Regions from separate parts of the Cohnella boryungensis genome, predicted to be linked through region 2. Evidence: riboswitches for the same ligand, from Rfam matches in the RefSeq annotation. Region 2 holds a riboswitch; the other holds the start of a gene.
The links. A riboswitch is a leader RNA that binds a small molecule or an ion and turns the genes downstream of it on or off. The one in region 2 is predicted to bind cobalamin.
Positions count from the first base shown of each region.

Region 1: linked by a shared signal. The riboswitch ahead of cobJ (precorrin-3B C(17)-methyltransferase) and the one ahead of ACFO1S_RS00200 (ABC transporter substrate-binding protein) in region 2 are both predicted to bind cobalamin.

Region 1 is NZ_JBHSED010000038.1:23,652-27,861, reverse strand. Features, by position in the region: gene ACFO1S_RS18105 (MFS transporter) at 1-811, shown strand, start outside; gene ACFO1S_RS18100 ((2Fe-2S) ferredoxin domain-containing protein) at 849-1,205, shown strand; cobalamin riboswitch at 1,305-1,522, shown strand; gene cobJ (precorrin-3B C(17)-methyltransferase) at 1,765-3,558, shown strand; gene ACFO1S_RS18090 (sirohydrochlorin chelatase) at 3,633-4,210, shown strand, end outside.
Region 2 is NZ_JBHSED010000001.1:54,412-58,621, forward strand. Features, by position in the region: gene ACFO1S_RS00190 (nicotinate phosphoribosyltransferase) at 1-171, shown strand, start outside; gene ACFO1S_RS00195 (DegV family protein) at 307-1,149, shown strand; cobalamin riboswitch at 1,280-1,466, shown strand; gene ACFO1S_RS00200 (ABC transporter substrate-binding protein) at 1,653-2,672, shown strand; gene ACFO1S_RS00205 (FecCD family ABC transporter permease) at 2,675-3,733, shown strand; gene ACFO1S_RS00210 (heme ABC transporter ATP-binding protein) at 3,730-4,210, shown strand, end outside.

The DNA of each region.
Region 1 (4,210 bases), on a different contig from region 2:
CTACGGGCTAAGCTCGGCGATCGCCCCGATCGTCGCTTCTTCCATGATGGGCTGGAGCCTGTTCGGAGGCGAGTTGGGCTGGCGGGGGATGTATCTCATCATGCTGTCCTTGTCCCTGCTGCCGATCATTCCGTCGCTAAAGGCCCGTTTTCCGGGAGACGGCGAGACGAGCGCGGAACGGATGACCTTAAAAAGCTTCTCCCGCGATCCAGCCGCATGGCTCATCGTCGCGGTGCTCTCGTTCGGCGTCGTGTCGGAATTGGCGGTCGGAGGGTGGCTCGTCAACTATTTGGAGAAGGCCTACGGCTGGTCGACAGATGCGGCTTCCGGGATGCTGTCCGTGTTTTTCGTTTTTTTCATGGCGGCGCGCCTGCTGCTTGGTCCCCTGACGGATAAGATCGGCTACACGTTATCGGTCATGCTGCTATCGGCTTTCTCCGGAATATGCAGCTTCGCAGCTATTGCGGTCGGCGAGCAAGGAGCGATTCTGTTCGCTATCGCAGGCATCGGCATCGCTCCGATCTATCCGACGGTGATGGCGATCCTGGCGAAGCGCTATTCGCGCGGCACCGATACGGCAATTACGTTTACTGTTACTCTGATGGGCGTTGCCAGCGTGATCGGGAATTTGCTGATCGGCGTCACTATCGATGAAGTCCAGAAGCTGTTCGGAAGCGATAAGGGGGCCGAGGAAAGCCTGAGAATCGGCTTGCAGGCCGGATACGGGTTTATCGCGCTGCTGGCGCTGCTCTGTTCTGCAAGCTGCTTGATCTTATTTTGCTATCTGCGCAAGAGAAACGAGTTAGTGTGAGCCTATCGTTCATAAGCTGTAGAAGGAGGCGATTCAATTGGTGACCTGGAACTTGCAAGGGATGAGGTCTCATCTGCTGATCTGTAACGGGGGAAGCTGCCTGAAACGGGAGGGGGACGAGGTGACGCTGGCGATCCGCGAGGAAATCGCCAAGCTAGGAGCCGATCGGCTGATCCATACGACGAGAACCCGCTGCAACGGCCGCTGCGAGGATGCATGCGTCGTGATCGCATATCCCGAGGGCTCGTGGTATAAGGGCATTACGCCTGAAACGGGCAGGCAGCTGGTGAGAAAAATGCTGACCGGAGAGAGGCTGGAGGAGAAGCTGGTGTACGCCTTCGAGCCGACGGCCGCCGCAACCGGCAATTCGGTGGAGGGCAGGGACAAGCCTTAAGCGGGCCGGATTGGATGGGCAGCATGCTCGGCGGGTTCCGCAAACCTCCGCTCTGCTAGACAATCGCAGCCGGACAATGTTAAGATGACCGTGACAATCGAATACGGAGATGAATGAGGTGCTGCTTGGCCAAGGCTCAAGCGGCTTAAATGGGAAGCCGGTGAGAAGCCGGCACGGACCCGCCACTGTAAGGAACGCCGTCCCCAGGGAAGGCGCATTCCCGTCAGGCAAGCCACTGGATACGCGTGAAGCGCTCCGGGAAGGCAGACGAGAATGACGTTCCAAGTCAGGAAACCAGCCTGGTTCCATACACTTTTGACCTACGAGGATTTAGGGAAGTGTTAGGACGGACTTGCCTGACGAGGCGGCGTTATCGAAAACCCGGTTTTCGATGGCTCTTCGACTCGCTCCAGGTTTGCGCGCTGACAAGCGTTTCTAACACGGCTATCGTGTGGGGGACGTTTTTTTTGATGTTTTTTTCGGGGTTAGGCGGCGGGGCGGAAAGCGATCCGGCAATTCACGAAAACAAGAGGCGACAAATGGAAAGGATGTGCGGACGATGGCGGGGAAGCTGCTGATTATCGGATTCGGTCCCGGAAGCTTCGAGCATATTACGAAGCGGGCCAGGGAGGCGCTGCAGGAAAGCGATGTCGTCATTGGCTACAACACCTATGTAGATTTGATTCGAGGTTTGCTGACCCATCAGGAAATCGTTCGCACGGGCATGACCGAGGAGGTCAGCCGCGCGCAGGAGGCGGTTCGCCAGGCGGAGGCCGGCAAGAAGGTCGCCGTAATTTCCAGCGGCGACGCCGGCGTATACGGAATGGCCGGACTGGTCTACGAGGTGCTGATGGAGAAGGGCTGGCGGCGCTCGGACGGCGTGGAGGTCGAGATTATTCCGGGCATATCGGCGATCAACTCCTCGGCTTCGCTGCTGGGCGCTCCGATCATGCACGATGCGTGCACCATCAGCCTGAGCGATCATCTCACTCCGTGGGCGCTGATCGAACGACGGGTAGAAGCGGCGGGGCAAGCGGACTTCGTTATTGCGCTCTATAATCCCCGCAGCGGCCGAAGAACGCGCCAGATCGTGGAGACGCAGCGGATATTGCTGAAATATCGTTCGCCGGAGACCCCTGTAGGCATTGTTAAAAGCGCCTATCGGGAAAGGGAGCATGTCGTGCTGACGAATCTGCGCGATATGCTGGATCACGATATCGGCATGCTGACAACGGTCATCATCGGAAACTCCTCTACGGTAGTCTACGATGGACTTATGATTACGCCGCGGGGCTACCAGCGCAAATATACGCTTGGCGCGGACGTGCAGCCGCTCAAGCCGCATCAGCGCTTGCGCGAAGAAGCGGAGCCGTGGGCGCTGCGCCAGCCCTCCGAGCCCGAGGCTTGGGACGAGGAGGATGAGTACGAGGAGCCGACACTGGAGAAGACAGCTGCGCTGGCGCCGAGATTGACTCTCATGGAAAAGCCGGGCGCAGAGGCAGAACGGGCCGCCGCACCCGCAGAATCGGGCGGCGCTGCCGGGAAATCGTCCGGGCAGCCGTCCTACGGAGGCGCGCCTGTCGTCGGATCGCTTGCGCTGGCGATGGAAGCGCTGGAGCTGGTCGATCGCTCGCGGGGAATATCCCGGATTACGCCGGACCCGGCGGAGCAGAGCGCGCCCAGAGCGGGGATCGTATACCGACAGCAAGAGATTTTCGAATTCGCGGTGAGCACCGGCGTCGCGGACAAGAAGTTCAGCGCCAGGCAGCTGCTCGCACTAGCCGACATCATCGGGGAGAAGGGGACGATGGACTATACGCCGCATCACCAATTGATCGTGCGCGTCCCGACCTCGGAGCCCGACGCGATTACATCCCGGCTCCGCGGCGAGGGCTTCATGCTCTCTCCTATCGGAGATGTACTGCAGGTGAAGGCTTGCGATTTCTGCGAGGGAGAGAAGGGAGAATCGATCCCTTACGCAGAGGAGCTGCAAGACAAGATAGGGGGCATGAAGCTGCCCAAAGAATTGAAGATCGGCTTTAACGGCTGCGGAATGGCTTGCTACGGTGCGGTGCAAGAAGATATCGGCATCGTCTACCGCAGGGGCAAATTCGATTTGTTCCTGGGAGGCAAGACAATCGGGCGCAACGTCCATCCGGCGCAGCCTGTCGCGGAAGGCATCGAGCCGGGCGAGCTGGTGGAGCTGATCGAGCGGATTATCGCGAGGTACAGAGACGGCGGTCACCCGAATGAACGCTTTCATAAGTTTTTCAAGCGGGTGAAGGAGATCGAGGGCTATCGGCATCAGGAGGTGCCGGTGTTCCAGATCGAGAACGCTATTTGCGGCGACTAGCATAGGGGAAGAAGACTTCGTATCCAGAGACTACAAGATAGAGAAAATGAGTTTGATAGAGGAGGCAGAATCACGTGGATGCCCTATTATTCGTAGGCCATGGCAGCAAGGACGAGGCAGGCAACAACGAAGTGCGGGAAATGGTCAGAATGCTGGCGGGGGCGCTGCCGACAGAGATCGTCGAGACTTGTTTTCTCGAATTCGTATCGCCGACGATGGCGCAAGGGATGGCGACCTGCGTAGCGAAAGGAGCGACGCGCGTTGCGGTCGTGCCGATTACGCTATTCTCGGCCGGTCATGCCAAAATACATATCCCTGCCGCAATCGACGAGGCGAGGCTCCGTCATCCGAATGTCGAGTTTATTTACAGCCGTCCGATCGGAGTTCACGAGCAAGTGTTGAAAATATTGAGCTCCCGGCTGCAAAGCGTAGACTCTCTTGAGCCGATAGACGGCGAACAGCATAACGAGGATACGGCGATACTGATCGTTGGGAGAGGCAGCAGCGATGCCGACGCGAACAGCGATCTATTCAAAATCTCGCGATTATTTTGGGAGAAGACGAAGTTCAAATGGGTGGAGACGGCGTTCATCGGCGTGACTGCGCCGCTGGTCGATGCCGGAGTGGAGCGCTGTCTGAAGCTGGGCGCGCG
Region 2 (4,210 bases):
GAGCTGGTGTACGCCTTGCCGAAGCTTGAGGAGATCCGCAGCTATCACGAGCAGCAGCTGACCCAGTTCTGGCCCGAGCATCTGCGCAAGCTGAATCCGGAGCAATATCGCGTGAATTTCAGTCCGGCCTTCCTCGAACTGAAGGACAGGCTCATTCGCCAGCATATATAAAAATTCAGTCGCTGAGGGGAGCGAGGGCCGGGGGCCCCGCTTCTCTGAGCGGCGTTTGCGGTCGTGCTGCCGGGAATGGTAGACTACTAGAATAGCGAGTCTTACATCCTTAGAATCGGAAAGCAGGAAAACCCGTTGAGCAGGATCAAAGTGGTGACGGATTCGACCGTCGACTTGTCGGATGAGATATTACGAGAGTACGGCGTGGAGATCGTCCCGTTGTCTTTATGCATCGATAATCAGGTTTATCTAGACAGGGTGGACATTACGCCCACGGAATTTATCGATATGATGCAGGCGGCCAAGGAGCTTCCCAGAAGCTCGCAGCCGTCCGCAGGCGCTTTTCTGGAGGTGTATGACCGCCTTGGAAGCGACGGAAGCGAGGTTCTGTCCATCCATATGACCGGAGAGATGAGCGGCACGGTGAGGTCTGCGGAGATGGCCGCCGGGATGACGGATACGAAGGTTACCGTTGTCGATTCGAGGTACATCACGAAAGCTTTAGGCTTCCAGGTGCTGGAGGCGGCCGCGATGGCGAAGGCGGGCAAGAGCATGGCTGAAATCATCGCGAGATTGGAGCAAATCCGCAAGAACACGCAGCTGTTCGTCGTCGTGGAATCGCTGGACAACCTGGTCAAGGGCGGTCGGATCGGCAAGGGCAGAGCGTGGATCGGCTCATTGCTGAAAATCAAAATCATCGCTTCCCTCGACGGGGGAGAATACACGCCCGTTGCTAAGGTGCGCACCCGCGCGCAGATTGTCGACTATCTGGCCAAGGCATTCGCGGAGGACATCAAAGGCAAGGCGATCAAAGGCGTAGGGCTCGTCCACGCCGCCGGCTACGAGCTGGCGGACAAGCTGAAGGACGCGGTCCGGGCGCTCACCGGGTACGACGACTTCGACATCGAGCATACGACGCCGATCATCAGCACGCATACAGGCGTCGGCGCGATCGGATTTACGTATTACAGCGAGTGAGTCGCCGTCTACAGTCCGCTTCAGACAGGATCAGCCCCTGCGCCGAGCGGAGTGCGGTGACGGAAACTGTTGCAATACCCGGCCCCGAGGGCTATAATTCCAAGTGATTGGCAGCTTGCGGCAATTGAATAGACTTCTAATATCTTAAGGTGCCTTGACGCTTGCGGGCGTGAAGGTTAAAAGGGAAGCCGGTGCAAGTCCGGCACGGTCCCGCCACTGTGAAATAGGGATCGCCTCGCGCCCCGTCCGTCGGGACAGGGCGCGAGGCGCATCGTCAGCCTATCAGTCAGGATACCTGCCTTGGGATGCAGCAGACGAACTCCTTCGCGGATAAGGATACGGCTCAATCGGGAATGCTTCGGTTTCGATTCGAAGGCATGCTTTTTCCTGTCAGCCAACCCTCTCTCCGACGAACGCGGAGAGAGGGTTTCTCGTATCGGTCGTTCAATCGGTCAAGCTCCTCTCAAGAAGAAATCAGTAATGCAGAGGAGAGATGGATCGTTATGAAAAATACACGTCTATGGAGCAGAATAGGGGCTTGGGCGCTCGTTGCGCTGCTCGCGCTCGGCCTCGCGGCCTGCGGCGGCAACAACAATGCGGCTACGCCAAGCGCCAGCCCTTCCGCGCCGGCGGCGACTCAGGCTTCGCCGAGCGCCTCGCCGTCCGCGTCCGGCGCCGCGGAGGAATCGCCCGCGCCAGAGAAAACCGTCTATCCCCTGACGCTGAAGGACAGCACCGGCACCGACGTCGTGTTCGAGCAAGCGCCGGAGAGAATCGTGGCCATCGCTCCGAGCGAGACGGAAACGCTGTTCGCGATCGGCGCAGGAGCCAAGGTTGTCGGCGTCGACAATTACAGCGATTACCCCGAGGAAGCGAAGGCCATCGAGAAGGTTGGCGATCTGAAGACGAATACGGAGGCGCTGCTGGCTGCTAAGCCCGATGTGGTGTTCGCCAACGGCGGCATACAATCCCAGGTAGTCGAGGAGCTGCGCAAGCTGAACGTGAAGGTGTTCGCCAGCGATCCGAAGACGCTGGAGCAAGTGATGGAGAAGATCGAGACGGTCGGACAGATTCTGGACCTTCAGTCCGGCGCGGCCGAAGTCACCGCCACGATGCGCGAGGAGCTCAAGCAAGTAACTGACGCCCTTCAAGGCGTAACCCCGAAGAAGGTGTACATGGAGTTCTCCCCGGGCTGGACGGTCGGCAGCGGCGAATATATGGACGAGGTGCTTACGCTCGCGGGCGGAGACAACATCTCGAAGGAGAAGTCCGGCTGGTTCGAAGTCGATCCGGAGGCGGTCATTAAAGCCAACCCGGCAGTCATTATTTATGCGAGCAACGATGAGTTCGATCTTGGCATTCTGAAGGCGATTCAGGAGCGTCCGGGTTTCGACCGCATCGATGCGATGAAGAACAAGCAGCTGTTCCCGGTGGACGACAACTCGATCAGCCGGGTCGGTCCGCGTCTGACCAAAGTACTGCATGAAATGGCGAAAGCGATCCATCCCGATAAGGTGAAATAAGGATGCGCGGCAAATTAACGATGTATATGGGAGGAGCCTTAGCGCTCCTCCTTTGTTCGATTATCGTGAGTCTTTCCCTTGGCGGAGCGAACGTACCCATCGGCAAAGTATGGAACATCCTGCTTCATCAGGTGCCTTACGCCGATACGCTGTTCAATCTGCATCCGGCCACGGATGGCATAGACGACCCGGACGAGACGATTATTACGAAGGTGCGCTTGTCCCGGGTCGTGCTTGCCGTTCTGGTAGGCGCGGCGCTGGCGCTGGCGGGCGCCGGATTTCAAGCGGTGCTGCGCAATCCGCTTGCGGACCCGTATACGCTGGGGGTGGCGACAGGCTCCTCGGTCGGGGCGGCCTTCGTCATTCTGTTCGGTCTGCAGATGTGGATCGGACAATTGACCATACCGGCCGTGTCGTTCGCGACGGGGCTGATTACGCTGTTTCTCGTTCTGCGGCTGGCTTATCATAAGGGCAGGATGGAACTGGAGACGCTGATTCTTTCCGGGGTCGTGATTCAAGCCTTTTTCGGCTCGTTGGTTTCCTTCATGGTCTCCCTCTCCAATAACGTCGTCAACGAAATCGTCTACTGGCTCATGGGCAGCCTTTCCATGCGGGGCTGGAATTATTCGCTTATCGTACTTCCTTACATGCTGCTCGGCGCAGTCGTGCTGATTGCAATGAGCCGCGAATTGAATCTGTTCGCCTTGGGCGAGCGTCAAGCGATGCATCTGGGAGTCAACGTACAGAGGACGAAGCTGATCGTGCTTGTCGTCTCGACGCTGATGACCGCTGCGGCCGTCTCCGTCTCCGGCGTAATCGGGTTTGTCGGGCTGGTCGTTCCGCATCTCGTGCGGTTGGTGACGGGCCCGGACAACCGGATCGTCATCCCGGTATCCGCCGTAGTCGGGGGCATCTACGTGCTGGCTTCGGATACGATTGCCCGAATGGCGCTTAACCCGAAGGAAATTCCGCTGGGCGTCGTGACCGCGTTTATCGGCGCGCCCTTTTTCGCCTATTTGTTATGGAAAAGAAAAACGAGAGGCGGGGAGGCAAGGACATGATCGAAGCGCGGCGGTTAAGCTATCGAATCGGGGGAAGAGAGGTATTGCGCCAGATCGATCTTCGGGTGGAGGCCGGCGATTTCTTCGGCATCATCGGTCCGAACGGAAGCGGCAAGTCGACCCTGCTCAAGCTGCTGTCCGGAATCGAGTCTCCCGCATCCGGCGAGGTGCTGCTGGAAGGCAAAGCGATCCGCGAGTACAGCCGCAAGGAAACGGCGCGACGGATTGCGGTGCTGCAGCAGGAGGCGCTGCCGGCCGTGGGCTATACGGTTCGGGAAGTTGTCGAGATGGGGCGATTCCCCTACCAGCGCTGGCTTGGCGGAGAGGCAAGCGACCCTGAGCCCGTCATTCGCAGAGTGATGGAGCAGTTGGAGCTGCAAGGGCTGGCGTCTCGGCTGGTCGGCGAGCTGAGCGGAGGCGAACGCCAGCGGGTCGCGCTCGCCAAGACGATGGTGCAGGAGCCTCGCGTGCTGATGC